Regions from separate parts of the Solibacillus isronensis genome, predicted to be linked through region 4. Evidence: riboswitches for the same ligand, from Rfam matches in the RefSeq annotation. Region 4 holds a riboswitch; each other region holds the start of a gene.
What was found. A riboswitch is a leader RNA that binds a small molecule or an ion and turns the genes downstream of it on or off. The one in region 4 is predicted to bind cobalamin.

Region 1: another riboswitch for cobalamin. It lies ahead of cobJ (precorrin-3B C(17)-methyltransferase); the one in region 4 lies ahead of metE (5-methyltetrahydropteroyltriglutamate--homocysteine S-methyltransferase).
Region 2: another riboswitch for cobalamin. It lies ahead of cobT (nicotinate-nucleotide--dimethylbenzimidazole phosphoribosyltransferase); the one in region 4 lies ahead of metE (5-methyltetrahydropteroyltriglutamate--homocysteine S-methyltransferase).
Region 3: another riboswitch for cobalamin. It lies ahead of M3166_RS11150 (ABC transporter substrate-binding protein); the one in region 4 lies ahead of metE (5-methyltetrahydropteroyltriglutamate--homocysteine S-methyltransferase).

What each region holds. Positions count from the first base shown of each region.
Region 1 is NZ_JAMBOC010000001.1:1,244,405-1,252,360, forward strand. It holds gene M3166_RS06410 (cobalt-precorrin 5A hydrolase) at 1-83, opposite strand, end outside; gene cobM (precorrin-4 C(11)-methyltransferase) at 76-858, opposite strand; gene cobI (precorrin-2 C(20)-methyltransferase) at 858-1,562, opposite strand; gene cbiE (precorrin-6y C5,15-methyltransferase (decarboxylating) subunit CbiE) at 1,559-2,755, opposite strand; gene M3166_RS06430 (cobalt-precorrin-5B (C(1))-methyltransferase) at 2,730-3,866, opposite strand; gene M3166_RS06435 (precorrin-8X methylmutase) at 3,841-4,515, opposite strand; gene cobK (precorrin-6A reductase) at 4,518-5,276, opposite strand; gene cobJ (precorrin-3B C(17)-methyltransferase) at 5,285-6,946, opposite strand; cobalamin riboswitch at 7,175-7,361, opposite strand; gene M3166_RS06450 (S16 family serine protease) at 7,529-7,956, opposite strand, start outside.
Region 2 is NZ_JAMBOC010000002.1:188,626-196,581, forward strand. It holds gene M3166_RS12690 (choice-of-anchor I family protein) at 1-1,270, opposite strand, end outside; gene M3166_RS12695 (YunC family protein) at 1,702-2,004, shown strand; gene M3166_RS12700 (hypothetical protein) at 2,124-2,435, opposite strand; gene cobT (nicotinate-nucleotide--dimethylbenzimidazole phosphoribosyltransferase) at 2,994-4,052, opposite strand; cobalamin riboswitch at 4,148-4,327, opposite strand; gene M3166_RS12710 (MBL fold metallo-hydrolase) at 4,375-5,298, opposite strand; gene M3166_RS12715 (4-aminobutyrate aminotransferase) at 5,314-5,655, opposite strand; gene M3166_RS12720 (hypothetical protein) at 5,675-5,980, opposite strand; gene M3166_RS12725 (hypothetical protein) at 5,980-6,204, opposite strand; gene M3166_RS12730 (histidine kinase N-terminal 7TM domain-containing diguanylate cyclase) at 6,351-7,925, opposite strand.
Region 3 is NZ_JAMBOC010000001.1:2,239,088-2,247,043, forward strand. It holds gene M3166_RS11130 (heterodisulfide reductase-related iron-sulfur binding cluster) at 132-2,426, opposite strand; gene M3166_RS11135 (cob(I)yrinic acid a,c-diamide adenosyltransferase) at 2,624-3,184, opposite strand; gene M3166_RS11140 (adenosylcobinamide amidohydrolase) at 3,287-4,753, opposite strand; gene M3166_RS11145 (FecCD family ABC transporter permease) at 4,753-5,751, opposite strand; gene M3166_RS11150 (ABC transporter substrate-binding protein) at 5,744-6,691, opposite strand; cobalamin riboswitch at 6,834-7,024, opposite strand; gene M3166_RS11155 (acyl-CoA dehydrogenase family protein) at 7,128-7,956, opposite strand, start outside.
Region 4 is NZ_JAMBOC010000001.1:831,733-839,688, reverse strand. It holds gene metE (5-methyltetrahydropteroyltriglutamate--homocysteine S-methyltransferase) at 1-1,082, opposite strand, end outside; cobalamin riboswitch at 1,245-1,424, opposite strand; gene M3166_RS04325 (SCO family protein) at 1,782-2,396, opposite strand; gene M3166_RS04320 (YvrJ family protein) at 2,503-2,643, opposite strand; gene M3166_RS04315 (DUF2922 domain-containing protein) at 2,707-2,928, opposite strand; gene M3166_RS04310 (DUF1659 domain-containing protein) at 2,960-3,178, opposite strand; gene M3166_RS04305 (DUF2621 domain-containing protein) at 3,343-3,777, shown strand; gene M3166_RS04300 (CcdC family protein) at 3,829-4,320, opposite strand; gene M3166_RS04295 (cytochrome c biogenesis CcdA family protein) at 4,446-5,156, opposite strand; gene M3166_RS04290 (hypothetical protein) at 5,372-5,749, opposite strand; gene M3166_RS04285 (hypothetical protein) at 5,865-6,497, opposite strand; gene cbpA (cyclic di-AMP binding protein CbpA) at 6,642-7,283, opposite strand; gene M3166_RS04275 (dehydrogenase) at 7,378-7,956, opposite strand, start outside.

The DNA.
Region 1 (7,956 bases), 410 kb from region 4:
ACACCGTGCTTTGTAATGGCTACAAGTGCATAAGGTTTTGTCACACGAACTTCCGGTATTTCCCCTTCACATAAATTAATCATCGACTTTCACACCTTTACGGAAACCATGTGTAAATGTAGCATCATACAATTTTGAACGGTAATCTTTTTCATGAATGTTCGGATCAAGTGCCCAGCCGGCTAAAATCATCGCATGTTTGCGAATGCCGTTTGTCCGCATCGCTTCATCCAGTTCAGCAATTGTCGTGCGAACGATTTTTTGATCTGGCCATGAAGCCCGCTGAATAACGACAACCGGTGTATCGTCCGACCAGCCTGCAGCCTGTAGTTCTTTAGTAATTTTTTTCGTTAATGTGGCACTTAAAAACATTGCAATTGTGCAATGATGGCTTGCCAATGCTTGCAGTTTTTCACGCTCAGGTACCGGTGTACGTCCTTCTGCTCGTGTTAAGATCAACGTTTGCGTTAAATCAGGAACCGTTAGTTCTGCCCCTACGGCTGCAGCGGCAGCAAATACGGAACTAACACCTGGAATAACGTCATAGCCAATATTATGTTTTTTCAACAATGCCACTTGTTCCATTGTTGCCCCGTACATTGCCGGGTCACCCGTATGTAAACGCACAACCATTTTCCCTGCATTGACACGTTCAACGATGCAATCAACCATCTCTTGTAAATGCATGCCTGCTGTACGGATTACTTCTGCATCCTCTCGGGCTTCGGCAACTAGCGTTTCACTAACTAACGAATCTGTATACATGACAACATCCGCCTGTTGAAGAAGTTTAAGGCCTTTTACGGTAATTAAATCCGGGTCGCCGGGGCCAGCACCTATAATCCAAATTTTCTTCATTATTTTCGCACCACCATACATGATAAATAATTGAGCTCAGCTCCACGCAATTCATTCGTTTTCCAAATAATTTCTTCATCTGAAGTTACTTTTGTCACAACAAACGTTTTTTCTAGTAAGTTCATTTCCTCAAGCAAATCCAGCATGTCATCCAATACTTTCGCTACTTTAATGAACACAATCCCGTCATGGGTCTCAATAACGCGACGCATCTCTGCCATATCCGAAGTCGCCGGAATCATTGCTACATGTTCATCGCCGTCTGCCAATGGGATTCCTAAACGATTGGCAGTTCCATTAAATGAAGATATCCCTGCAATCGATTTCATTGGAACGTCGGGATGCATTTCCTTCATTAATTTCATCAAGTGTATATATGTACTAAAAAGCATCGGGTCGCCTTCTGTTACAAATGCGACATCTCGGCCTTCTTTCAAATGTGCATAGATTTTCTCTGCGGATTTTGACCATGCTTCCTGCAACGTCTCCTCGTCCTTCGTCATCGGAAATACAAGCCCCAGCATTTCTTTTTCTGCCGGATTAATGTACACATCGATTATTCGTTGCGCGTACGATTTACTGCCGCGCAATTTTTGAGGATACGCAATGACCGGGCATTCTTTTAACATTCTAAACGCTTTTACTGTAATAAGTTCCGGATCACCTGGTCCAACACCTAATCCGATTAATGTACCGATTGTCATAATTCCAACCCTTTCTGTGCTGTTACGATAAAAATTGGATTTAAAGGTTCAAAACGCGTTAAATTTAAAATTGGCTTACTTTTTGAGATTTGTGCCTGCAGTACAGAAACATCACAGTGGAATTTTTTAAAATGCCCCATAGCTTCTGCTAAGTTCTCAATTGTTGCGATGTTCATAACAATGCGGCCATTTGGCTTTAATCGATTCACACATAGATGCAGCAACTGCTCCATATTACCGCCGTTGCCACCAATGAAAATCGCGTCCGGTTCAGGAAATTCCTCTAACCTTTCTGGAGCTTTTCCTAAAACAGCTGTAAAATCTGTACGATGAATATGCTGGTTTTGAAGACAGTTTTCTAAATCGGCTTCATTTTTTTCTATCGCAAATACTTGACCTTCACGCGCAATTTTGGACATCTCAATGGCAACTGAGCCTGTGCATGTCCCAATGTCCCATGCGATACTCGTTTCTTTTAATTGCAGCGCTTGTAAACAAAGAACTCGGATCTCCTTTTTTGTGATGAGCCCTTTATCAGGTTTCCGCTGAATAAACTTGTCATCATCAATACCGATTGACGTACGCTCAACAGCTTCACGCTGCTTTAAAATAACGACATTCAATGGTGAAAATTCGGCCTTCTCCATTTCATCCAAAGAAAGATGACGACATCGTTCAGTTGGACCTTCCAAGTTTTCTGCTACAAACGCATCGTATTCGGTCATGCCAAACGCATTTAAATAGCGGGCAAGTGCATTCGGTGAATTTTCTTCATCGGTCAATATCGCTATTTTTTTCCGGCCATCGATCTTTTGGGCAAGCCCCTTCATTGATCGGCCATGAACACTCGTTAAATAGGCATCCTGCCAGCTTTCCTGCATTCTTGTAAATGCTAATTGAACAGAGCTAGCATAAGGGTAAATTTCTAACGGGAGCTTCTTTGCCAAAACACCGCCTAGTCCATAAAATAGCGGGTCACCCGATACTAGAATAACGATGTTTCTTTTTTCTTCTTGCAGCTTTTCCACTAATTGTGATAGTCCACCTTTTATAATGACCTTTTCGCCAGTGTAATCGGGGAAAAAGTCTAGATGACGCTCGCCACCAACTAGTACTTCACTTGATTCAATCCAAGCGTTATATTGAGGGAGTAAACTTGCTGGTCCGTTATCCCCGATACCAATCATTTTCATCCAATTGTTCAATATTCTCAGCCTTTCCTAGCATGTCCCCGTTCATTGCATACAGCGATGTGGAAACACGTAATTTCGCTTTCATATGATCCAGTGCAAAGTAACAGCAGTTTTTACAAAGCGCTTCAAAAAATTGGTCATTCCCCTGCATGATTTCTCCTACTTGTGATGCCGTATTCGCATGTAATATTTGCTCGATTATTTCTGGATCAGCTCCGGCTTTTTTCGCGATTTCAGCCAAAAATGGGAAACTGATCGGCGCACTTTTTGAATGCACCATCATGACACCCTGTGCTACCTTTGAAAATTTCCCCATCATCCCCACAAGTGACACTTGGGGAATCTCTTTACGGGCGATATGCTTTAACGTAAAACCGACGAAATCCCCCATCTCTATAAATGCTTCTTCCGGTAAATGCGGATATTGCTTCATTGCATATTTTTCACTGCGTCCGCCGGTTGTAATGACAAGATGGTCACAGCCTGCTTCTTTTGCAACACTAATTGCCTGCACGATACTCGCCATATAGGCCGAACTTGAAAAGGGTACCACCGTTCCGCGCGTACCCAATATGGAAATGCCGCCCAGTATTCCCAGCCTTGCATTTAATGTCTTCTTCGCGATTTCCTCACCGTCCGGAACGGAAATAATAACTTCGATTCCCTTGTCAATTTGGAAAAGTTGAATCGCCTCTTCGACGACACCATGAAGCATTTTTCTCGGAACAGGGTTAATAGCCGCTTCTCCGACAGGCACGGGCAGTCCTGCTTTTGTTACACGACCAACACCGATTCCACCATCTAAGTGAACACCGCTTTTCTCTATAAAACGAACCGTACTTTGAATACGTGCTTTATGTGTTGCATCCGGATCATCCCCTGCATCCTTAATCGTTTCACACATCACTTCATTTTCCTTTACTGCAAAAGATACCACCGTAAATGTGGCATCCCTTCCTACAGGTAAATGAATCGTTACATGTTCAGGAACTTCTCCGGTCACAAGTGCGTACAAGGCAGCTTTTGTCATCGCAGTTGCACAAGCTCCTGTTGTGTAGCCGTGACGCATTTCCGACGGATCTTTTTTATTTCGCTTCTTTTGCTCGTTCATCTGCCATGATTGAGATGGCATTTAGTGCTGCGACGGTTACAGTACTGCCACCTTTTCTTCCTACATTCGTAATAAACGGAATTCCTTCTAAAATCGCTAATTCCGCTTTCGATTCTGCTGCCGAAACGAACCCAACAGGCATCCCAATAATTAAGTCCGGCTTTGCAAGGCCTTCTTTAATCAGACGAATTAATTCAAGTAGAGCTGTTGGGGCATTCCCAATTGCATAAATACCGCCTTCTTGTAGTTGAGTCGCCTTTTGCATCGAAATAATGGCACGGGTTGTTCCAAGTTTTTTTGCTTCGATTGAAACGTCTTCATCTGCGATATAACAATGTAAATCCCCGCCATGTTTTTGGAATCGTTTGCGCCCTGAACCACTTTCAATCATCTGAACATCAGCTACAACATGACGTCCTGCTAAAATTGACTGAATGCCCGCTTCAATCGCATCATCCGTAAAAATCATGCTGCGTCCCAATTCGAAGTCTGCAGAAGCATGGATAACGCGGCGAACGACAAGCCATTGTTCGTCTGTAAAAGAATGTTCGCCCATTTCTTCTTTAATGATCGCAAAACTGTAATCATAAATTTTGTCCGGGTCTACTGTTAGTGGTACAAAGTCTGTATTAAAATTCATATTTGCCATTATTATTTGCCTCCTAATTTTTCAAACACTTTCTCGAATGAAGTGCATAAGTTTTCATATTGTATTTTTGGTCTTTTAATTAAGATGACAGGAATACCAATTTCAAGAGCCGCATCTATCTTCTCGTCTACTGAACCGACTTTCCCGCTTTCCTTTGTAATAATAAGTGTTGTGCTGAATTGTTCGTAAAGCGCTTTATTCAGTTCTTTTGAAAACGGGCCTTGGATTGCGATAATATCGCGTTGCTTCACCCCAAGGTCATCGCATTTCTCCATATTCTCTTTATTTGGCAGCATCCGGCAGACAAGACGAATATTTACGCTATTTAATAATTGCTCCGTAAAAACGGCCAGCGTTTTACTGCCTGTTGTCAGCATAATTGTTCCTGAATGTGCGGATGCAGCAATTGCCGCTTCTTTATACGTTTCCACTTCCGTAACGAGCGGATGTACATAACTCTGCTGCGGACGTTCATATCGAATGTAGGGAATACCCGTTAAATTTGCAGCGGCCATCGCTGTTTTGGAAGCCTCTTCCGCATATGGATGACTGGCATCGATAACCGTTGTTACCCGCCGTTCTTCAATTAGTTCCTTCATTTGCTGTTCTGTTAAACGACCGACATGGTACGGAACATTCGCTTCGTGTAGACTCGCTGCAGCAGATTCCGTCACGACAGTCGCCACCAATTCTTGTCCCGCTTGCATTAATTGAACCGCCAGCTCTCTTGCATCACTTGTTCCAGCTAAAAATAAAATCATCATTTCACCTAATCTCCACAAGGGGCCTCTTCCACTTTAATTTTGCATGACATATCAACATAATTGAAATTCAGGATTTTTTTTACACGTTTAAAATATTTGAAGAAACGTTCATTCGGATGTGCATTTTCTTTATAGTCCGCAACGATTTCTGTTAGTAAAGGAATCAATTTTTCGGGATCAATCCCTTCAAGGACAGGTTGTGCTGCATGTGCTGTTCGTCCAACTGGTTTGGAACCGATAAACAAATCAAACTTTTTCTTGCGGTAAACAATGCCGATATCATCAAAAACCGCGCGATAACATGCCATTCCGCAACCGTTAAAACCGACATGTAGTTCTTTCGGCATTTTAATGCCACCAAGTGTTTCCATAATCTCTTCAGCATATGGAATGGATTCGGCTTTTTCGCCGTAACAGAAATCACACGCCTTGACGATTACTACGTCGCCGACAGGTTGAACAAGTAAACCCGTTTTTTCTACCGTTTCTACGATTCTTTGAGGTGAATCAGTTGGTACCTTCAACACGAGACGGTGATCAGGCGTATACTCCATCGTACCCCGTTCTCCTACAACCTCTGCCAATGTAATCATTTGTGCAGGTGTAATCATTTTATTGGCAACACCTGGTGATACAGCAAACTCAAATATGGATTCCACTTCTTGCTGCACTAAAAAAGGATTTTCTTCAACTTTTACTGCTGACGTTTCTTTATGTACGAGCGCTAATGCTTCATTTGCAAGCTGTAATGCGGTTGTTTTAATGGCTGCTGGTTCAACTATTTTTTTCTCTATAGCTTCAATTTTTTCATACCCGGTCTTTGCTTCACCCGTTTCCTGATCCAACGCCCAAGGTTCCGCTTCTTTTTTCAAACGTTGGTGCGGTTTTAATAGTTGTTTTTCTTGCCCTAAAGTATATTTTCGCTGATAACCACGCGGTGTAATGATTTTATTATCGTAGTAAAATGTTGAGGAATTCCCAACGACGACCGTTGTCAGCATTCCGATATCATGTTCGAGCATTTCTTCTAGTGTTGTTAATACAATGTCCTGCGTATCCCGATAGGCAGCTTTTACTAATCCGACAGGTGTATCAGGTGAACGATACTTAAGCAATATTCGTTGTGCTTCCACAATTTGTCTTGTCCGTCTGCCGGATTTAGGATTGTAAAACGCAACGACAAAGTCTGCCATTGCCGCTGCCTCAATCCGTTTTTCGATAACCGTCCATGGTGTTAAATGGTCACTTAAACTAATTGTGCACGAATCATGCATAACAGGAGCGCCAAGTAAACTTGCACAGGAGTTAATCGCTGATATACCCGGAACGACTTCTACTTCAATCCCTTCTTTTGCAGTCCATCCCTTTTCGATTAATACTTCATATACGAGGCCCGCCATTCCGTAAACACCTGCATCACCACTGGAAATAACAGCAACTATATGGCCGGCTTCAGCCTGTTTTACAGCTTCTTGCGCACGTGAAACTTCTTCAGTCATTCCCGTACTGACGATAGTTTTCGCCGTCACTAAGTGCTCAATCAGTTCAACATACGTTTTGTAGCCCATAATGTGATCACTTTGCTGTAGTGCATCGACTGCACGTTTTGTTATATGTTCCCGATCACCAGGTCCGAACCCTACAACAAAGATCTTTCCTTTTTGCATGTAAACACCCTCCCTATTAGAAAAATACATCTCGCACCAAATAGGACGTGATGATAATTTTTCTTATGTGGATTTCATTAAAAACTAGTATTGCTTATCCACTAAGAAATAAAAAAAGCCCGCACCTCTCGTTAGAAAGAGGTACGGGCATGTGAAATTAATACTAAAAAAGTATAGAAAAACACAAAAACAATTACTTGTTTCGCCTATACTTCTCCCTCCGAAAAGTAAGTATCGTTTAAATAAGCAGGTTTCCTGGCTTAAGCTTCCTTTTACTTTCACATCTTCCCATCTATACGACAGTGATTCATTGTGATTTCATCAGCTATTACAGTAGCGGGGGCTGCATTAGTCTTTCACTAATTTCCCTTTTACCTTACAAAATTCTGTAAGCACTTATTTAAATTGCAAATTATTAAATTATTATAAAAATAACATAGTCTATTAAAAAATGATAGAACAATTATTATGATATCAGTTTTTTTCAGTGAAGATAAAGCATTGTTCCTTCATTATTTCAGTCCTTTGCACATTAATTTCCTATCTTAATTAACAAAGATTGTTTATTTTCTGTTTTTCATTTTATTTATTTAATGCCCCTGTTTCATTTAGTTTTTTTATATCAGTTACAGCATTTTCTATAGATGCCACAGCGATAATTTCTATATTAAGCTGCTCATCTTTTTTCACTTTCCTTGCCTCTTCTGCATTCTCATCAGGCAAAAAAATATAAGAAAAACCGCTTTGTTCGGCAATCAAAGTTTTCGCTTTTATTGAACCGATTTCCTTCACATTTCCTTTGCTATCAATCGCTCCAGTTACGGCAATCGGAATATTATTGTTAACGTCACCATTTTCGATAAGAGCGCTTAATACGGTCGCAAGTCCTGCACTGTCACCTTCTATATCTTCTCTTTCTAAAAATTGATTAATAGCAAAAGCGTTTTCTGGTAAATAAGCAATGACATTTTCCTTCATCGTCTCAAAATGTTTCTCCGTAGGACGTACAT
Region 2 (7,956 bases), on a different contig from region 4:
CGGGTCCTTTTTTGCCGCTGCGACTATCAAGTTTTACGTTCGTATTACTTGCGTTGAAATGTTCAGGATGGTGCTGTGCTGTCATTGTTTCAAAATCACTGCCGCTATCGAACACGACATCCATTGTCTCAGCATCAAAGATCGCAAATGAACGTGCACCGAAAATATAGTCCTGCCCTTCTACAAAACCTTCGTAGCCAGACGTATCATATGTTACGATTTCTTCTTCCGTTTCGATTTCATTCAGATGGAAGTTTTCGCTGTCTTCCTCACCCCATTCGCGTCCATCGCCTTCATTGGCCGTGACGAGATAATCTTTGCCGTTAATCGAGACGGCCGCCATTCCATCCGGCATATAGATTCCGAAATAGTTTTCATTTTTAATCTCGATTTTGCCGTCTTTCAATAAGTCGATTTCATTGCCGGGCTTGCTGTGGTCTTTGAAGCCAAGCCCTTTCACAGACACCACTTCATTTGATGTTAAATCAATAGTGGCAACGGCATTGTTTTCCTGTAACGCTACATATGCTTTTGTGCTCTCTTCATTAACTGCTATGTATTCTGGCTCTAAATCATCAGAAGGGTTCGTATTTTTCTTTAATATTACATTGTCTGCCACAAGCTCAGCGCGCTTTTCAGGTGTATCGAATGCATCGAAGAAAAGCGTCTCTTCTGTTAAAACGTCATAGCCGTTTGCTGTATCAATTACAGAAATGCTGCCTTTCGGGTCCACAATATCCTTGCCATAACCTTCACGCGGTTCGCCTTCATTTGCCGTTAAAAGCTTCTTCCCGTCTGTTGTGAATGTAATGTTATCCGGTTGACTGCCTACTTTTGTAGCGCCAAGAAGCTTGCCTTCACCAGTGAGTATCACGGCATAACCGGCAGTATTGTAGCCTTTTGCCTGTACAGACACCGCAATCACATTTTCTTTCGGATGCACCGTAATACTTGTTAAGTCCCCGTATTCAAAAGTTTGGTCGAATGAGGCAATCGTTTTCGCGATATCAATCGAAAGGAAAGGCTTTAAATTCATTGCTTCGTCTTTTGTATAGTTGAGTGAGATTGCTTCGATTTTTTTCGTTTCGCCATTTACGACATATGTTGCATGTGAGTGCGGGTTATACGCAACGATTTCCGTTGTACCGCCATCTTCATTTTGAACACCTGAATCATAGCGGGCATCCAAACTTAATGCTGCTTCTGCGACAATGGCAGGTGTAGTGACCGCCGCTCCAATAAGTGCAGCAGCTAATAATTTCCTAGACATAGACAACATTCCACCTTTACATTTTTTCTAAGTGTAAAGGTGGAATGTTAAGGTCATATGAAGGATTTGTTAGAGTTTGTAAGTATTGTTGTGCTGGGTGAAATGAAAGTCCGAGGAAAGTAGAGAGTTCCGGGTTGAAAGTAGAACAGATCGGGGCGAAAGTAGAACTCTGTGCCTTGAATGTAGAACGAAAGCTAGGAAAAGTAGAACAACTTGGCTCAAAAGAGGAATGGTTCGGGAATATTAGAAAGTTCCGGCTTGAAAGTAGAACAGTTCGGCCAGAAAGTAGAACTTGGCACTTTGAATGTAGAACGAAAGCTGGCGAAAGTGGAAAAAGCTGCTCTTTTAAAATACCCTACTTAAATTTCCCACAAAAACAAGTACCATTTTTCAATTCTTTCATATGATTTATATGAAAGGGGGAGAAGGTTATCGTCTATACGGAAACGATTGATCTTCAAGGTCATTTATTTACTGCGGTAACGGTTCAATTACCTAAAACAACCTTGCTGACGATTTCGAATGAGCATGGGTACATTATGTGTGGTGCACTCGATGTTGGTCTGTTAAATGAAAAGTTGGCCGATCGCAAAATCATTGCGGGTCGTGCAGTAGGTGTTCGAACGATCGATGACTTACTAAAAGCGCCACTGGAATCTGTCACATACGAAGCGAGAGCGTACGGCATTGAAGAAGGCATGATTGGCGAAGAAGCTTTATTAAAAATGATTTAGTTACATTGTAAGTTCTCAGGTGATGAGCTCCACCCCAAAAAAAGTTCCATGCAAAAAACCGCTCTTTCAATTTCTTGAAAAAGCGGTCTATCTATTTTTATTGACGTGATTACGTACAATTAGATTGCTTTATTATAATAGGAAGCTTTTGACCCTTTACTTCTTTTCACAGCTAGAAGCTCTTCTAATTTTTGAATATATTCACGGTCTGCCGATATTCTTGTAAGGCTTGTTAATAAATATGGTCTTAATCCGGAATTGATTTTTTGGCAACGCGCAAGATTGATCAAATACTTGGCCATCTTAAATGACTTTAAGTGCGTATGTCCATTTTTAAATTCCTTCTTCGTATTGACGACCATAAATTCCTGCTTTCGCCCTTTATAAAAAGGAATAATAATAAACTCATCTTTTTTGAAAATTTGATTCATATTATCCTCATCCTTTTCTCGAATATATTCAAAAACGACCTTTCACATACGGAGAAATAGTGATCACCCCGTTCCTTTTAATGCCCCTCCCGCCTCTCCTTTTTATTGGTCTTACGTTTCCATACCCTATTTACCGCTTACTTTATTCCATGGTTGAATAAAAAAGCACTTTTTTAGGTATTATTAACAGTTCGGATATGTTTTTACATTTAATTAATATAGGATATTACAGAGGAAACGCATTTGACAGGACTATCGCTTGAATTTCACTGAATTTTCTGTAAAATAAAATCAAGTTCTATCCACTACTTGTAATGTTTTGCTCTCACACTACATTTACGAGGATTGGGTTGGGCTTTCTTTATCGTACTCTGCTTGGCAAAATAAACGATAAAGTTCCGCTTATTGGTATTTTACTGGTAAGATAAATGGAATAGACTGAAAAGCCGTACTTATTTTCCGGGAACACTTTAATTATAGAAAAAAGGCTACATTTAAAGTAATTGTTTCTTTTAATGTAGCCTTTTTATTGAATTTTATTATATGAATTTTTTTATTCTACTTGGCTACTAAAAGCGCTGCCGCTTCTTCCAACGTGACCATATTCGTAACCATCGAACAAGCCGCATCAAGAATCGGGAACGCTAATGCAGCACCTGATCCTTCTCCAAGTCGCATATTCATATGCAGCATCGGTTCCAGTCCTAAAAGCTCGGCCGCAATTTTTGCACCTGGCTCTTCCGATAAATGTGACGGTATCAAATATGCTTTCACATTCGGATTTAATTTATAGGCGATTAATGCTGAAACGGTTGAAATGTACCCGTCAACTACGACCGGCACACGGTTCGCTGCTGCTGCAAGGAAGATTCCTGCCATCCCGCAAATCTCAAGTCCGCCTACTTTTGACACTACATCAATCGGATCATCCGCATTCGGCTCATTCAATGCAATTGCTTTTCGAATAACTTCGGCTTTATATTTAATGCCGCCAGCTCCGACACCAGCACCAAAGCCCGTTACTTCCAGCGGATCGCAGCCATGAAGTACCGAAAGCACCGCAGCACTTGGCGTCGTATTCCCTATGCCCATTTCACCTGTACCGATAAGATTGATACCGTTTTGGATCGCTTCTGTTGCGACTTCAATCCCTACTTCAATTGCCTGAATCGCTTCTTCTCGGGTCATCGCTGGACCTTTCGCCATATTGTCTGTCCCGTATTTCACCTTTTTAATAATGACCCCTGCGTCTTGAGGTAAGTCTTCTTTTACTCCGATATCTACCGGAATGACTTGTGCATTCGTGATTTTCGCAATCGTACACATTCCTGTCGTCCCTTTTGGAAAGGAAAGTGTTTGGAATACCGTTGTACCTTGCGGGTTCGGCGTTACCCCTTCCTCATATACTCCGTGGTCTGCAGCCATGACGATCATCGCTTTGTTATCGATTTTCGGCGCAAGCTCACCGGTAATTGTAGCAATTTGCATAGCTAAAGATTCGAGCTTCCCTAAGCTTTGAGGCGGTTTAGCTAATGAGTCTATGTACTGACGTGCTTTGTCTTCCATTTGTCGGTCGATTTCTTGAATTTGTTCAATCGTTTGCTGTAGTAATTTCATGTTTCGTTTCCCCCATTAGAATGAATTTTTGACAATAAAAATAGCCTGCAGTTTATTCGATAACAAATAAACTACAGACATATCCAGTGTCTATAAACAGTAAGCATACTTAGGCAGGTCTCCTGGCTCAGATTCATGATTTCATAGCCCCTTCCCAGATTGACATCCAGTGGGCTTTGCTATGAAACTCCTCTATACAGTGTTGGGATTACGCTAAAGCTTTTCACTTTATTCCCTATTCTCCCTTAACGGGCACCTAATGCTTGATGAATTTAACATTACTTTACTTTGAACCTGTCTTCTCGTCAAGGGGTCTATGCATTCAGCTTCTATACGTCTCCCCAATCGACAACGTTTTCAGTTCCACCTCTTCCAAATCCACGCGCTGCCAATGATTATGCAGCCGGTCAATCGCTTCTTTCGGTGTATCATCCGCCAGCATATAGGCACCGTAATGCATCGGAATAAACACTTTCGCTCCGACATCACAAAACGCCTGGATCGCTTCTTCCGGTGTCACGTGGGAGGCATGCATAAACCATTCCGGCTCATATGCGCCGATTGGCATTAGCGCTGTATGTATGTTGAAGCGTTCGCCAATATCTTTGAAGCCTCTAAAATACCCGCTATCTCCGGCGTAATAAATACTTTGCGCATCCGATGCCGTTTGCAATATGAAGCCGCCCCAATGCGAGGTATTCGTATCCCAAGGCATGCGTCTTGTCCAATGGTTTGCAGGAACGAAATGAATTTCAAGCGCACTTGATTCATGCTTGTCATACCATGATAGCTCGGTAAAGTTGTGCAACTTATGACGCTTCATTAAAGAACCGAGCCCTTCCGGAATAAGAAATAATACGTTGGGATTTCGTTTTTTCAATTTCTTTAACGTCGGTACGTGCAGGTGATCGTAATGCGCGTGTGAAATGAGGACAATATCAATGTCCGGTAATTCATCCAGCCGCAACCCCGGCTCTGCCAACCGTTTCGCTACACCCATCCATTTTGCCCAAACCGGATCCGTTAAAATATTGAGCCCTTCTTTTTGAATTAAAAAGGTCGAGTGGCCGATCCACGTAACGGACTGCTCCGTGCGATTACTTTTTAGAAACGCAATTTGCTTTTCCTCACACTGCGGTACTTCGTAATCGACAACTTTCTTTTGCTTTGATCGCTGCCATTTCAGGACATCTATAAAAGTACCGAGCCGGTCATCTTGGTCTAAATTTGTAAAGCGTTTTCTCATCGCAGCACTCTCCTATTAATAAAGGCTTAAATTCCTCCGCTGATCACCCAGCTGTGGTTTCATTATTATCCTTGCAAAAAAGTAAACAAAAAAACTTAAAAAAGTCCCGAGTACAGTAAAGCTGTTTGATACCGGAATAGATGAAGCGATAACGCTCATGATATTTAATGTGTAAAATACTATTACTCCAATTAACGCAACTGTCATCACTTTATTTTTTCTTGCCAATTGTTTTCGATACAGCGGGCTGCCAATGCCGTTCCCGCTATGCTTTGTCTCTTTAATTTGTTTAACTAAAGCATAAATTAAACATGCAATAATGATTCCAACTACTGCAAATCCAATCATATCATCCATTTCAATTTTCCCCGTTTCACTAATCTCCCAAATAAAACTCCTTTATTTTATACGGTAAGACTTTACTCATAATAATTCCTGCCAAAGCCAAGCCAATCAAAATCACTCCAATTTCCATAAGGTTTTTTAACCATGTGATTTCAATCATATCCGTTATGTTGGATCCACCTATAATGATGAAAACAGCTCCCGCCCATGCCAATAAAAAACCTGCGCCAAATTGTAGCCATTCTTTTTTCGAAAGCTGTTTAAAAACCGCCCTATGCTTATAAAATTTCCGAGTCGCAAAGATTAATAATAACCCTGTTAGAATATATCCAATCATCACAATCCCCCTGTATCTTTTCCTTTTAAAAGTTTGATTGTCGCCCATAACGAGACGATGAACAGCAACAGAAATATGAAAAAAGAAATTCCCGCAAGCCATTTTGCAACGATCGACGGCTGATTAATATATAGCTGTATATTTTTAATTAAAAATCCTATAAACACGGTTTGAGCTAGGATTAAGCTAATACTTACAGAAATCGTCTTTGAATTCTGTGTCATACCCGCTCCCCCCCTTTAGTTATTATTTTACTATGCTAACATATTCTCCTAAAACGAGGTAGTACAGAGTCCGGCTTATAAAACTTACAGCGCCCTTCAACAAATTAAAAAACCGGCATGAATTTCTCCATGCCGGTTTCACCCTATCAACTAAGTACGCTCTCACTTTCCGCATACACTTTCACGCGGTTACGTCCTTCTTCCTTCGCAGCATATAAAGCGGTATCTGCCTTATGCAATAGCTGATACAGTGTTTCCTCTGTCCAGTCCACCACTTCCGCCACACCAATACTTAACGTAACTGAAAGATTCCCTGCTTCTGTCATGAGCGGTGCCTGCTCAACGGCAGTTCGAAGCTGGTTGGCTAGTATTTCACCTTCTGCTTCATTGAAACCTTTCAGCGCAATGACGAATTCTTCCCCGCCGTATCGCGCGAAGAAATGGCTTTCCAGCAGTTGTGTTTTGCAAGCATTTACGACGTGCACGAGCAATTGGTCCCCAATATGATGCCCGTACGTATCATTCACCCGTTTAAAGTGATCGATATCCATTAATAGGGCCGTAAATGGTAAACCTGTTTCCTTAGCTTTCTGAAAATCCTGCTCACTTTGCTGTAGAAATGCACGGCGATTATAAATCTTTGTCAGCTCATCGTAATAAGCTTGCTGCTCCAATTTTTCCTGCAGTCTTTTGATCTCCGTAATATCCGTAAAAACCAGCAACAGACCTTTACTGTTTCTCGCTTGTTCCAGTGAAGTAATACGGACTTGATAAACCCGCTCCGCATGTTCGGAGCATAACCTTACTTCTTGAACGTACTCGATATCGGCCGTTAATTTGAATGGCAGGGCCTCTCCTGTCTGCTCATTCCAAAACTTCACGAAGTTTTTGCCAAACATCGATTTGTTCAAATTAGGCAACATCACTTTGGAAGCTTGATTGAATTCAATAAGCCGGTATGAATCGTCCAATACGATGGCCCCATCATTGATACTATTATAGATTTTATCTTTCGCAATCGGCATAATCCGAAACAGCTGCGATGTGCTGATTGCCCACAAGTATAATAATGAAGAAAGCCATAAAATCATTGGTACCGGATCTACCCCTGGAGGTGTGAATCCGTTCAAATAAAGAAACGCTGTCACTATCGGAACAAGCTGGCCGAACATTAACGCGATCAATTGCGGACGGTATACCTTCGCCGTTTCCTTCCAATGAGAAATCAACAGCAAAAACGCGACAAACATGCTGGCAAATGTGTAGACACCGTGCACCATATACCACATGCCAATCTCCTGATAAACAAAAGGTGCCCCTAAATTCGGGTCCAGTTCAAATACACGATAATGAAGATGATGCCAGTGATTTGTCGCTACCATAATAATTGTAATAATCGGAACAAGAAGTATCAGCATGCTTCTTCTAACCGTCAGCTTAAATCCTAAATAGCTCATGACATACAGTAAACCTAATGTTGCAGATGTAGGCATCCCGATGTAGAGAATGGTATTCCAGAAACTGATTTGTTCGAGCGTCGTCGATATTAAAGTCATAGCCGAAGCAAAACAGTAAATGCTAATGACTGCTGTATATAAAATAAAATAGTTTGCGATATTTGTATATTTATGACGTTTGCTAAAGGCATAGAGACATAAGTACAAATTCAGTACGCCTGACGTGCAAACAAGCGTAATATACATAGTCAATTGCGAACCCATTTTTGGTTCACCCTCTCTTAATTAACACTTT
Region 3 (7,956 bases), 1.4 Mb from region 4:
TCTTTAGAAAAAAATGAGAGTATTTACTACTCTCATTTCTTCGCTTACTTTCATTGTATTAAATCCTTTTTGAATTCGCAACAATTATTCAAATATACTGACTATAAATTTATTTCTCGTTAATTCATAGATTATTTGTTTTGTTCGTTATTTTCATCGTCAGCGGGTGCTGCATCTGTTGCTACTTGCTGCTCTTCCGGAAGCGTTGAAGATTCAACAGGTGATGCCTGTTTCTCAGCTTCAATTGTTTCTACAGGTGCTACAACTGTTTCTTCCACTACTTCTTGTTGCTCTTGTTGAACTTGAACTTGTGCTTTTTCCGGTGTTCCGAATACCGCACGCTCTAAAATTTCTGCAATATCGTAAGTACCGACTGTATCTTCCACTTCTTTTGCTTTCGTTCCATCCGAAAGCATTGTTAAACAGTAAGGACAGCCTGAAGAAATTACCGATGCCTGTGTTGCGATTGCCTGTTCTGTACGGGCAACGTTAATACGGTTTCCGACATGCTCTTCCATCCACATTAATCCACCGCCGGCACCACAGCACATGCCGTCTTCACGATTACGTTCCATTTCAACTAGCTTCACGCCTGCAATACCTTTTAAAATTTCGCGTGGCGGATCGAAAACATCATTATAGCGTCCTAAGTAACATGAATCATGGAATACAATCGTTTCATCGACACGGTGATCCATTGTTAAACGGCCTTCCTGTATCAGATCGTACAGCAATTCTGTATGGTGAAGTACTTCCCCATTCCAACCGAAATCCTGATACTCATTTTTGAAAATATTGTATGCGTGCGGGTCAATCGTTACAATTTTCGTCACACCATTTTTCTCAAATTCATCAATGTTGGCTGTTGCAAGCTCCTGGAACAGGAATTCGTTACCTAAACGACGCGGTGTATCCCCTGAGTTCTTCTCTTTGTTGCCTAAAATGGCAAACTTTACGCCTGCTTTGTTCATTAGTTTAGCGAATGCCAATGCAATTTTTTGTGAGCGGTTATCAAATGAACCCATTGAACCGACCCAGAATAAATATTCCATTTCTTCGCCCGATTTTTTCAATTCTTTAACTGTTGGAACGTGAACTGTTTCGTCAAGCTCTCTCCAGTTTTCTTTTTCTTTACGGTTTAATCCCCATGGATTCCCTTGTCGCTCAATGTTCGTCATTGCGCGTTGAGCATCCGGATTCACTTTACCTTCTGTCATCGTTAAATAACGACGTAAATCGATAATTTTATCAACATGCTCATTCATTACCGGACATTGATCTTCACAGTTACGGCATGTTGTACAAGCCCAGATTTCTTCTTCTGTAATAACGTCGCCGATTAATGACGGGCTGTAAATGTCTTCAATTACTGCACCTTCAGCACCAGCAGCCATTGCCAATTGGTTACCTTGTGTATTATTGAAGAATGAGAATGGCACCCATGGCTTTTTCTTTAGCTCAACTGCACCAGTAAATGTTAAATGATCACGTAATTTTACGATCAGGTCCATCGGTGACAGCATTTTTCCTGTTCCTGTTGCCGGACACATATTCGTACAACGTCCACATTCCACACATGCATACAGATCAAGCATTTGCTTTTGCGTGAAATCGTGAATTTTTCCGACTCCAAGCGGCGGCATACTTTCCTCATCTTCCGCTTCTTCCAATGCAGCAAAATCGATTGGACGTAATGTGCCAATACGGTCTTGACGGTTGTAATAAACGTTGAAAATCGATGTAATTAAGTGGAAGTGCTTGCCTTGCGGGATATAAACAAGGAATGCTAATAATGCCAACAAGTGTGCCCACCACATAACGAAGAACATAACAGCAGCAATCGTCGGATCCATCCATTGGAATACCCAGGCAACTGCAGAAGCTACTGGTTCTGATCCTGTTAAACCATGATCATGCCAAATTAAGTAAAATCCATTGCCAAATAATGTAGCAAACATTAAAATAGCTAAAAACATATAAACTAAACCATTTTTAAAACCTTGCTTTAAACGTGCAAGTTTCTCCATATAACGACGGTAAAATGCAACCGCTACCGCGATTAAGATCGTTAATACAACAAGTTCCTGTGTAAATGTAAATGCTGGGTACAGACCACCTAGCGGAAGGTGTGATCCCGGTGCGAGCCCTTTCCAGATTAAATCGATAGCCCCAAATTGAACCATTAAAAATCCGTAGAAAAACAGAACGTGTACAAGTCCCATCTTCTTATCTTTTAATAGTTTTGATTGACCAAATACTTTCTCAACGATATCTTCTATGCTTTCAGAAAATTTATGATTGAACTCTTCTTTACGACCAAGTTGAATATAGTCATAACGTGTTTTTAATAAATATGCGAATAACCCTAGCGCATAAAGTAACACGGCGATGAATGCAATCCAGTTAATAATTAAAAATGTATTCATTGTTTTCCCCCCTGGAATACGAAGTTTTTACCCCTTTGTTTATCCAATTCACCCCGATAAACTATATGAATCTATAAACCCATTGTAGTTATGAATGAGCATTCAGTCAACAGATTTCGTCATTAATTCTGAAAATTAAATCAAAATATAAAAAATGCTAGTTAGACAAATATATCGTCTTAACTAGCATTTTTCGTTTATTTAAATACGTCACCACTACGGATATATTCGACATCCTGGATTGATAATCGGTAGTTTACGACACGTGCTGCAGCAAATAAATAATCCGATAACCGGTTTAAATATTTCTGTACAACTAGAGAAACATCTTCAATTTCTTTCATTAAAGATACAGTTTCCCGTTCCGCGCGGCGGGCAACAGTGCGGGCGATATGCAGTGTAGCAGCTGCAGGCGCCCCACCCGGTAAGATAAAACGTTTTAATGGTGGTGCTTCTTCAGAAAGTGCATCGATTCGGTTTTCCAAAACAGTGATCGGTTCTTCCGTAAGTTTATAATGACGTTCTTTCATCACATTCGCCAAGTCCCCGCCTCCATCAAACAATTCGTGTTGAATGGCAGTTAAATCTTCAATCAAATCCTTGAACTTTTCCTGATCCAATTCACTGACAGCTTTACCGATAAATGAATTCAGCTCATCAATTGTGCCGTATGCTTCAACGCGCAGATGGTCTTTATCGACACGTCCTCCAATAATGCTCGTTTTCCCTGTATCGCCTGACTTTGTATATAATTTCATCAATAATCACCCTTTCGATTTAAAATAGTATTTCTAGTTTTTTTAAAAATCCCCTTTTAGTATAATGACACTCTTTTTTTAGCTGACGTTTTTCCAGCCACTTTACTTATTATAATGCTGTTTATATTTTTTAATTGCTTCTATTGTAACTTCGAAAACAGCCCGTCCGATTAGTTTGCCGATTTCCGTAATAGGTCCGGCATACGGCATTTCATCCCCTTGTTGGGTAGCCGCAATCAATAGACTGTCGGTAGCGGTACTAGTTGCAATTGTATTTGTCACTGAATCTTTTATTTGCTGATCTGCCAATGCTTTCGTTTTTGCTTCTGTTGCTGTAATCATCGCCTGAATAAATGCTTCATCTGTCAGCTTACCATTAACGATAACCCATGTATTAATCGTACCGACATGTGGCTCATCTTCCCGCAAATATGTTTTCGTAACATCGACACTATTTCCTACACCTGCTGTTACCATGACAAGGATTTCTACATTATTTTTCGAGAAATGCCGAATTACTGCACAGCTTGTTTCCACTGCTGTAAGCATCACGACTGTATTTGTTGGAGAAAATTTACGCTCTATTAAAAATTGCTCCGTTTCCTCCTTCACATTATAAATATCGTATTCTGGAGCAATGGAACGGTTGAGTAATGTGTCATACCAGCCTATGCCGGCATTATGCACAGCAGAAGAAATTATTTTCAGTGGTGCCTGGGCCTGATATTCGATATAGTCTTCCGTTATTTGAAACTGGTCCATTTGGATTGTCGTAGCTTTTCGTCCCATTTCATTCTTTGGCAACATCGTAATTTGCGGCTTTGGCAGCTCCGGGTGAGGATATGTCGCAATTCTAGCCTGATATACATCGGCAATCTGTTCTTGCAACACGACTTCGTGCGGCTCGCCAAACGCACGTACTTCACCATTTTCCAACAGAAGGAGTTCATCACAATAAAGCGATGCCAAGTTAATATCATGAAAAATCGAGACAACTGTCAGCCCTTGCAATTCAACTTGCATCCGAATCATATCCAGAATCTGCTTTTGATGAGCGATATCCAAATGATTAGTCGGTTCATCCAATAGAAGCAGTTCCGAATTTTGTGCAAGTGCCTGGGCAATAAATACCCGTTGCTGCTCGCCTCCCGATAAAAACTCCAAGTACTGATTATTATATTGCGACACACCTGTGCTTTCCATCGCCCGCTGAACTGTCTTTTCATCTTCTTCGGTCCAGGAAGAAAAGAAGCCGCTTTGATGGGGATAACGTCCTAACGAAACCGCATCATATACACTGTTCGTAAATGCGCTTGCATTTAATTGAGGGAGTACGGCCATCTTTTTCGCTAATTGCTTGTTATCATAGCTTTTAAGCGGTTTCTCTTCAATAAAAATTTCGCCTGTTTCACATTTCAGCACACCACTGATCATCTTCAGTAATGTCGATTTTCCGCTGCCGTTTGGACCAAGAATCCCGAGAATTCTTCCTTTTTCCACGTGAAACGTCATATTTTTCACAACCGTTTTCCCACCGTAACCGCCGGATAGATTATTTACTTTTAACATTATGCAACAACCTTTCTACGTTGCTTGAAGAAGATATAGGCAAAGACAGGTGCTCCAATAAAGGAAGTAATAACACCAATCGGCAGTTCAATAGGGGAAATAATTGTACGTGATACTAAGTCACAAATGACGAGCAGGCTTGCACCGTTCAAAAACGACAATGTCAATAAATGTCGATGGTCTGCTCCGATTAGCAGGCGAATCATATGCGGTACTACTAATCCGACAAATCCAATTGTCCCGGATGCAGCAACAGCCGCTCCTGTTAAAATGGAACCACCCGCCAATATCATATACTTGCTGCGCTTAACATTTACCCCTAAATACTGGGCACGCTCTTCTCCATAAATCATCGCATTCAATTCACGGCGAGTCAGCCAAATAATTGCTGTACCAAGCACCATAAATGGCAGAACCATCTGGACATATGGCCACCCTCGCATCGATACACTTCCTAGAAGCCAGCCGATGATTTCTCGTAGCTGTTCACCAGTAAGTGCGACCATTAAGGAAATACAGGACCCTAAGAACGAGCTGAAAATAATTCCCGTCAAAATTAGCGTCTCCATTTTCATCGAGCGGTCAACAAGTCTGGCAAATGTCAGGACGATGATCATCGTACATGCAGCTCCAGCCATACTGAAAATCGGCAATGTGAATACACCGAGCACCGGTATGGAAATGCCTAAAAAGATTGTCATTACCGCACCTACCGAGGCCCCTGATGAAATTCCTAATGTGTATGGATCTGCCAAAGGGTTTTTAAGCAACCCTTGGAATGCTGCCCCCGCAATTGCTAAAGAAGCCCCGATTAATGCGGCTAAAATGACGCGTGGCATTCGGATTTTCCACAAAATACTGTATGCAACCGGATCTGTTGTTTTATCCCACAATGTCGAAAACGGAATATTAACAGACCCGAACGAAATGCCGATCCAAATACTGCTTAAAAGCAATCCAATCGATAGTACATAGGCGATTGAATATTTTTTATTCATTGAATACCTCTGGATAAATTGCTTCCCCAATTGATTCAATACCTTCTACAATACGCGGACCTTGTCGACTTGTCGTATCGCCATCGACTAATTTCACATTGGCGTTTTTCACAGCATCCATTTCTGCATATGCATCATTTTCCTCGATTGCCGCCATGTCGTTTTCATATGTTACTAAAATGATATCCGGATTGCTCTTTACAAATTGCTCCGAGCTGTACTGCGGCCAATCGAGTTCCGGAACAGCATTTTCAACATTTAATACTTCAAGCATTTCACTAATGAACGTCTCCTGTCCAGCAACATATAGTTCCGGATTTGTCCCAACAACAACAAATACGGACTTCTCTTCCAGGTCGGCTACTTTCACTTCAATTTCTTCAATCTCCTCTTTGATTGATGCAATCATTTTTTCGGCTGCTTGTTCTTTATTTGTCAGCTGCCCGATTTGTTCGATCGTTTCGTACGTTTCTTCAAATGTTTTCGCATCTTTTACAACGAATACTGGAATTCCTACTGATTCAAGCTGCGCAATCGCCTGTTCATTGAAGCTGTACAATCCGGATTCATGTGCTAAGACTAAATCGGGCTGCAGACCGATTATTTGTTCTAAATTGAACTCCATGCCGCCAACTGATTCTTTTGATAATGCTTCTTCAGGATATGTATCATTGTCGTTCACAGCGATGATTTCATCGTTTAATCCTAAGCCGAATAAAATTTCTGTGTTCGATGGAGCTAATGTAATGATGCGCTCCGGTGCTTTTTCAAGCGTAATTTCTTTGTCCAAAGCATCTTTTAATGTAACCGGAAATTGTGCTGTTTCCGTTACTTCTGTGCTTCCATTTGCAGATTGTTCTTCTGTTGCTTTTTCCGAATTACATGCAGTCAATGTTAATGTAAGTAATGCTGCGGAAGAAAGCAGTTGCCATTTTTTCAAAATAAAAACCTCCTGAAATCTTGTTGTATAATTTTCTACAAAAATAAAAAGCTCCCCCTACTATAAATGAGGGAAGCTTTACGTATGCAAATAAAATTCAATAAAAAGAATTTATCCGCCACATCCTATCCTCGTAGGTTTAATTTAGGGCATTATAAAGGCAGGTCTCCTGGCTTATGCATAAACGTTGAAGAGCGCCTTCCCGAAAGTTTTTCAGTGGCATGCTGCTCTTAACTAGCAATTACAGTGGCGGGACCGCATCGGATTTGAACCGATTTCCCTTTTACTCCTTACTCAATCCAACGAGTAAGAACCTTTATCGTCCATATAAAATTAATAGCTCTATTATAGCTGATAGGCGGTAAAATGTATGCTCGTTCGCTAAAATTTCTGATAATTTGTCTTAATTTGTTGAAATCACGAATAAAAGAACAGCTTATTCTTTCTCTTTCAAGTTTTTTTCAATTGCCGTTTCAGCCAATCGTTTAATTGTAATATCATCCATTGGCGGATTGTGCAGACCTGCCCGTACATCACGATAATAACGTTGCAGCGGGTTAGATCTTTGCAGGCTTTTTGCCCCAACTAGACGCATCGCTTTATCTACAACTTCGATTGCTGTATTTGTCACGACATGTTTCGCAATATTGATTTCATTGACTAATGTCGACTTTTTAATCGGATCATTATAAAGCCCCGCAACACCGTAAATTGTAAAGCGTGCTTTCGTCAACGCCAAATCCATTTCTCCGATCAGCGTTTGCACGTTTGGCAACTGGGCAATTGTTCCTTGAATACTGTTCGGGGAATGACTATTCGCAAAGTCGACCGCGTAATCGCGTGCAGCCTGGGCAATCCCTAAATAAGTTGCCGGGATGAGGAGCAGCCAGCCGTTCAGCTTAAATCCGGTTGAATAGTTCGGGATTTCCACTAAGCTTGTTTGATCAACACGTACATTATCAAGTACTAAATCATCGCTTCCCGTACCGCGCATTGACGCAACGTCCCACGTATTTTCGACCGATACCCCTTCCGCCGATTTCGGAACGAGGAAAAATCCTAACTGACCCTCATCTTCAATCCATGCAGACACTAAAAAATAATCGAGGTCCGGTGCACCGCTCGTATAGTTTTTACGTCCATTAATTACATAATAATCACCATCACGTTTTGCTGAAGTCCCCGGACGACCCCCACGAACCGGGCTTCCCATCGCAAACTCGCTTACCGCGCGATTGACTGTCGCGCCATTTGCGATCTCTTTG
Region 4 (7,956 bases):
TTTCCTTTAATCATTTGCAGTTCCTTTATTTTTTCATTGGCGAATGCTAAGGCGTTTTGCAGCTCAGGTACAACCCCTTTTTCTCCTGCTGTTGTAACAGGCACATGCTGGAGGCTGCACGATGTTTGTAGATGGATAGGTGAATATGGTACGTAGGAACGAATTTCCGCTACTAGTGCCAACTGCTTCTGCAATTCGGCTCTCCATATGTCACGTCCATTAATAATTCCTGCATATAGAACTTTATCTTTTGGGAAAGTAAATTTTTTTAACGATGCTATATTTTCAATTTTCCCATGAACAAAGTCCAGTCCAAAGCCATCGACTGGCAAATTAATCATTGTTTCATAGTCGGATAACGCTTCAAAATAAGATGTGCAGATCGTTTCAACTGTAAGTCCTTTTAATACTTGATGATAGAAATGCTGAACTAATGCAATATCTTCGGAAGTAAGGTCTTTTGTAAGGCTTGGTTCTTCAAGCTGGATTGTCGTTGCACCACTTGCTTCTAACGACTGAAGCAACTCTTTATACACAATCACCAGCTGCTGAATATAGTGTTGTTTTTGTTCTTGGCCAACACCTTTTGTCAGTTTATAAAATGTAAATGGACCAATAATTGTCACACGAGGGGACATGCCGAATGCTTCGATTGCCTCCTGGATATATTGCGCGTAAACATTGTGCTGCAATGCGAGTTGTTGTCCCTCATATTCCGGTACAATATAGTGATAATTCGTGTTGAACCATTTCGTCATTTCACATGCCACCACATTTTCAGCTCCACGGGCCATTGCAAAGTATGCCGTAAAATTATGCTGCAAAGAAAGATAATCATAACGCGATGGAACCATATTGAACATTACAGCCATGTCCAGCATACGGTCATAGTATGTAAAATCACCTACTGTTAAAATATCCAGCCCTAAAGCTTTTTGTTGATATAGCTGAGCAAGGCGTAAGTTTTTCATTTCCTGTTCATAGCATTGCAAAGTCAGTTGTTCTTTCCAAAATGCCTCTGTCACACGTTTCCATTCACGATTTTGTCCAATATACGGGTAACCAATTACTGCTGTTTTCATAAACAATTCCTCCTTAAATTTGTTACATAAAAACCAAAACCCCTCTTTCTAAGTGAAAGAGGGGTGTGAATGTTTAAGAGATTGACAAAAGAAACCTTTGTAAACTCAAAGGTTGTTGTCTCACTATCGCACAAAATCACCACCTATTTCCACGTAGGTATTGGCGTGTACTAGTTTCCGGCAGGTCTCCTGGCTCATCATCAACGTTCTTGTGATCCTTCCCATCAATAGACAGTGGTTGAATATCACGAACTCCGATTTACAGTTGCGGGACAGCACCAGACTTTCACTGGTTTCCCTTTTCAGCTTGTTCTCACAAGCACCGTAACTTACACAGTATGTAATTTTGTATACTATATCACAGAATTTGAGTTTTGAAAATTCTTTTTATTTATTGCTTTATCAATATACGGGTTGAAACAATTTGGGTTGATGCATTGTGCTTTTTATTAGAAGGAATTTATTTATTTTAGCACTTTTGCAGGTGATATTAGAAAAGTTGGCGTGCTTATTTGCTAATCAAGAACTGATATTAGCATATCAAGCATATCCAGTTCCTTTGTTAGAAGATCCGCAACTTATTAGAAAATTTGTAGTTTTATTAGCACAATTTCAATTTTATTAGAAAAGCCCTCACTCCACAAAAAAACTTGCTTAAAAAGCAGCTACACTTTTTTCGCAAGTTAATCTTACATTTCACTATTGTTTTAGACGCTCGTCAATGAGTGCCTCCATATCACTAGCAATCGTTTCATATGGAACACCATCTTCTCCTGTGCCATAACCTGAATAGTTTTTCACGGCAATTCCTTTTTCATCCACTAGGAAAAATGTATCAGCGTGGATAACTTGGTCGTTTCCTTCAATTGACTGAACAGGTGTTTTAAATGAGTTTCTGCCAAACTGCTCGATAAATTTTTGATCGTACCCTGTCAGCATATGCCATTTTGATTCATCTACCGGTTTATGGCGCGATAAATATTCTGTTAAACGCTCCGGTGTGTCGTAGTCCGGATCTACTGAAAACGCGACAATTTTATAATTTTCCAGCCCTTTTTTCTCAAGGTGGTCTTGTACTCGGGTCATATTCATTGTCATTGGCGAGCAAATGGTTGTACAGCTTGTGAAGATGAACATTGCCAGCCATGGTTCCCCTTTTAGGCTTTCCAGTGTCACCTCTTTGTTACGGTGATCGGTCATCGTAAACCCGCTAATTTCAAAGTTGGTCGTCGGTTTAAACTGATAATTGCTGCATGCAGTGAGAACTGTTGCTGCCAAGAGCATAAGTGCGAATACTATTTTTTTCGTTTTCATTTCTCTCTCTCCACTCTTTGAACATTACTCTCATCTTACCCAATATTTAGTATATTCTCAATAGTTATCGGAAGAAAGGAAGTGTGTCAACATTGTGAAGAGTTTTTCATGCTCTGTCTGCAGGATGATGTAATGATACGAGTGCTGTATGAATCGCTTCAAGTTTTGTTTCTATCCGATACAGTAAATAAAAAGATATAAAGATTGGAAATGTTACTTCTTGAAGAATTGCTATCCACTGTTCCATTAAAATCCCTCCTTTTTTCATTTGAAAAGGCCGGCAAAGCATCACACTTCACCGGCCTTGCTATTAGCTATTCAGTTCGATTGCTGTGACATTACGTTCAACGATGCGAGCTGATTTTTTCACATTGTACAAAAATCCGTCCTTCGAAAACACTGCCTGATCAATAATTGTTTGCATCGCAGCATTCACTTCAGCCTCAGTTAAATTCGGCTTCGGATCATTAATATTAATCGTCATCGTATCCCCTGCAATGTTGGCAAATGTTAATTGTAAAACTTGCGCCATGTGATCACCTCCAATTCAATGATAATGTTAATTAAGCGGTAATACTGTCTTTTTGCGTTTTCACAGATTCAATATAATTGTAATCTGTTAAGCCGACGATTGTTGTTGCAACAGTGTATAGTTGCTGAGCTGTCGCATTTCTTTCCAAGTTACGGAATGTGGAACTTTTAATAATCGGCTCATTAAATTCATCAAGGCCTGTCTGATAAAATACTGTCAATGTTGCAGATAAAAATCCGAATTCGTTCATGTTTATCACCTCCTTGCCCTATATATGTCATGATTTACCGAAAAAAGGGACAATGACGATGAAAAATTTTACAAAACCTTATATAATAGACAATAATGAGGTTTATCACCAGTAGTTTAGTAGAAGGAATTTCATAAACAATATTTAGTAATGAGGTGAACATTGTGGGCTTAGATGGCTGGTTTTTATGGTTTATTTTATTTTGGGTTGTAGTATTGATTTCGCTTATGGGGATTGGCGGCTTTTTTATGTTCCGCAAGTTTTTGAAGGCCCTGCCGAAACAGGACGGAAAATCGGATCTAGATTGGCAAAACATATACTTAGATAAAACGATTCATCTTTGGGGTGAAGATGAAAAACAATTACTTACCGAGCTTGTCAGTCCTGTACCAGAGCTATTCCGCCAAGTTGCCAAAGAAAAGATTGCCGGTAAAATCGGTGAAATTGCACTGAATGAGCGTGCCTCAAAAATCGATTTGGACTTAATTATTCGTGGCTATATTATTGCTTCGCCAAAACGCGACCATAAGTTTTTACGTAAAAAACTCGATGAAATGAAAATTGATACAACGAATTATGACCATTTATTTGAGGCATAGACGAAAATAAGACTGTCTTTAAAAGTATAAAACTTTTAGAGACAGTCTTTTCTATGCGACAATATGCGATTTTTCAAGCTTCTTATATTTAATAAGCATACCGATTCGCCACGGCAAAATCATCGAGAACGCCAAGATGAAGAACATACCGGCAAGTTCACCGACATCGAATGTTTCGGCAAATATTAATTTTAAAATAATACGTAGTACTAATAATCCCACTAATATGAATGGAAATGCTTTAGATTGCTTCATATAAATTGCGCCGTCTCGCACTTCGAACTTCGACGTTAAGATTAATACAGATGAAAATAACAAGCCTAGTGCGGCCGCTTCTACTATTTGAATTGGCGCTACACGAAACTCCTCAAAAATAAACATCAGCGCGCCTGTTGACATCGCAAAAGGCGGAATGAGTATTTTTTTCGTGGATACCGGCTTTTTTTGTGCACGCAGTCTTATGAACATAACAAAAGAGCCCATTATGACTGCCATAATCGTCGAACCAATTAATAAATAGTGAGAAGGTATACTGTCGAACATCATATTCCTCCTCTTGCATGAACGTATGTAAAATTATCGTGTAAACAAGATAATATGGATCATGCACACTTTTTCACTTATGTTACTTCCCTTAGTATAGCACGGTCTGAATAAGCAGGGAACTGTTAGAATCCTTTAAAACCATCGAAAATCGGCAAGAGAAGATTAATAATGTAAGTCAATCCGTCAAAGAACAATAAAATGCCGACCGCGATCATAATATAGCCGCCAACTACTATGATTTTTTGGCTATGTGTGCGAATCCAGTTCATTCGTGAAATGAAGAATGATAATGTAAAGAATGGGATTGCAAAGCCTAAGTAATATGCGACCATATACAACATTGCCGAATCAGGGTTCGTACCGCCAAGCGTAATAATCGCTGCCAGTATCGGACCTGTACAAGGAGTCCATCCAGCTGCAAAAGCTAGACCGATCAGCACCGAGCCGAAATAACCGGATGGTCGGTTTTTGAACTGGAACTTGCGGTCTTTCATTAAAAAGTCAATCTGCAGAAGACCAACAATCATTAAACCGAATGCGACAATTAAAATAGCGCCGACTTGACGCAGTAAATCCTGGTACTGGAAAAAGAAATCTTTCGCTAATGATGTTCCAAATCCGATAGCGATAAATATAATCGAAAACCCAAGCAGAAAAAATAAAGTATGTAAAATTGCGCGTTTTTGCATCATCCCTTTTTCGGTTTTCAGCTCATCGAGTGTCATCCCGGTTATATAGGATAAAAATGCAGGATATAGCGGTAGCGTACATGGTGAAATAAAACTTAAAAACCCGGCACCGAACGCTAAAAGGACATTTAAATCTGTATTCATGCTGCTTCATTCTCCTTAACATTGATACCTTCATCGTACCAAATTTCCCCATACATTACTTGCTTTTTTAAATGAATATTTTTTGTCAGTGATTTGTGGGTAAGGTAAAAGATAAATGTGCGAAAGTGCCGCGTTATTTGTATTTGAAAATAAATGCTCCTTCTTTATACATGGAAGGGCTCTATCGCACATTTGAGAAAGGAGGGGTGATTTTATTATCGAATCATATCAATAATAAAAAGACTGGAATAAATAACCGAGGTAAACAAGACCACTATTGAAATAGTAATTAGTTGGAATTTTAGCGACCAGCGCCATACACATTCCTTAGGATAGCTTTTTTTCCATCGAAGTGCTGCTTTAAAGTTAATAAACCAGCAATGCAATGTTACAACGATGGAAGGTACCGTATACAGGGCAATCAACAACAAAGATTGCTGGAATACGTTTGTCGTATATTTTCCGTAATTAATCATGAAGTATGGAAGTACGAACCAGAATACGGATGTAAATACTAATACGACAGCCGCCAAAAAATGCAGCCATTTATATTCGCTGTGTGTTTGCCTGTAATGTTTTAATGCTGCCTGCATGATCATCACCTACTTTTTTCACTTACTATTCCCTTTTTTTGTCGAAAATGAAACCGGAAAAATGTAGTAAAATGAAAAATTCTGCCTTTATCTATAAAGATTAAGGCAGAATTATTTATAACGATAACGAAGATAATTCGAAAACTTCTCTGTTGGACCGTAAATTCCATTCAGGTTCGAAGCGCTTCACAATCGCATTCTTCAATTTATTCATCGCTTTTTCGTTCTCCATTGGATAGATTGCAAAATGTACATCGCTCGCAGGCAAAAGCTGTGTTATCTTTGCGTTAACATGGCAATGAGTAGATGTTCCATCCCGATAGCAGCCTTTTGCATATATACTGCCAATATGCTGATTAAAACGCTCTTTAAATGTTCTTGCACATACACCGCAAAATTTCAGTTCATTGTTCGCAATAATTGTATACACACCCCGTTTCTTCAATAAATGCTCTTCACCACTGACGACAAAGCGAGAATATATAAGATCACCGTAGTTATTCAAAAACTGCCTGTAAAAATGATTCCCTTCTTTTTTTAGCGCCTTTATTGCTGCCCCTGCCGGCTTATCCTTTAAGTGTGCTTGTTCGTTAACAAAGTCATATAAGTGCTCATATTTCTTTTGTTTCGCAAGTTCGCCAAGCGTCTTTTTATCAAAACTCTCGTATAAGTCGGCAATTCCCTGTTCTAGTACAATTATCTCGATTTTAGTGAACTCTATTTTTTCCTCGTTTATTTGGATAAACATTATTGTTCTCCTTTCAGAAAATCCCCTTTTTACATACATTTCTATATAAATTAGCAAATCCCTCTTAATTTTATCGATTTCTGTATTAGTACACAATTATTAAAAGAAAAAGCGATTCGCTCTATTGAACGAATCGCTTTATAACTAAAAATTTTCTTTATCAAATACTTCCAAATCAATAATACGGGCACCCTGTTTTAAGATGGCTGCCTCCAGCTCGTCCACTGTCGATTGTTTCGCACCTTTTGCCAGAGTAATAATCACTCGACGTAAATAAGTCGTATCATCATCAAGAGAGAACACACAATGCAGTGGCCACACCTTTTTAACCGCAGTCAGAACTCTAATTAAGATACCGTCTGTGTCCGGCAATGCAATTGTAATGGCACAGCTTCCTGTACGGTAGCCCCACGCCTCTTCCAGCAACTCAAATACTTTAGAATGAGGTAAAATACCGGCAAAGTTCCCTTTCGTGTCAACAACGGCCAAATAAGGCAATTGTTTAATTGAATGGAATACTTCAAAAAATGAACTGTTTTCGTGGACGAAAGCATCCGGTTCTTCAGTAAGTGCTTTAACCGGGGCTTTCATGTCGCCTTCTTTTAATTTATATTCGAGTACTTGGACTTTATAAATATTTCCGACGAATTTTTCCCCCGCTTCATCCAATACAGGGATGCATCTGTAGCCGTTGTCATTTAACTGACCGAGAACGTCTTTGATAGGATCCGTCTCTTTCACATAACTTACATCTTTTTTCTTTACATATCTTTGTTTCACTAACATGGCATTACCTCCTTGATGTTCTACTCTTATTTTAAAGGTAGTCCTTCAAATACGAAAGTAATTTTTAGAATATTTCGTATTTTACAGTTAAATCTTATTTGTAAATTTCATAATAAATATACGCATATGCTAAATCAAGGCATTTTTGGTAGCTCGGTAAATTATTTTCTTTATTATTTACCGATGCAAAATAGATGGCCTCCAGTACGCTTTCGTTTTTCGGGTAATGTTCACGGATTTTATAGAAGACCTTTGCGCACAATGTATCGGTACATTTTTCAGATAGCTGAATAATATAGCCGATTGTAGATTCATCAAGGCGTGTACTCGTTATGATGACCTCTTTCATCTCTTTCATCATTTCTAGATTGATTAAATGGATGATTTCATTTAACTTCTCTTTTTCAGACTCCACCACTTTACAATCAACTAGTACGAGCGTAAACCCTGCATCTTTTGTCGATTTTAATAGATATGTACCCGCGAGCTGAAACTGCTGTAATGGCGATATAAAACTTTTATCCAATTCAAATTCGTTGGTTATTGACGTTTTAATATATTTTTCCATATAGCGTTTATCTGTTTCAATTTTGCGGTAAAAACGCGCTTGGTACTGCTCCATCTTTTTTAGAAGAGTTTCTTCATTTATCAGCTTATATGATTGGGTAATATA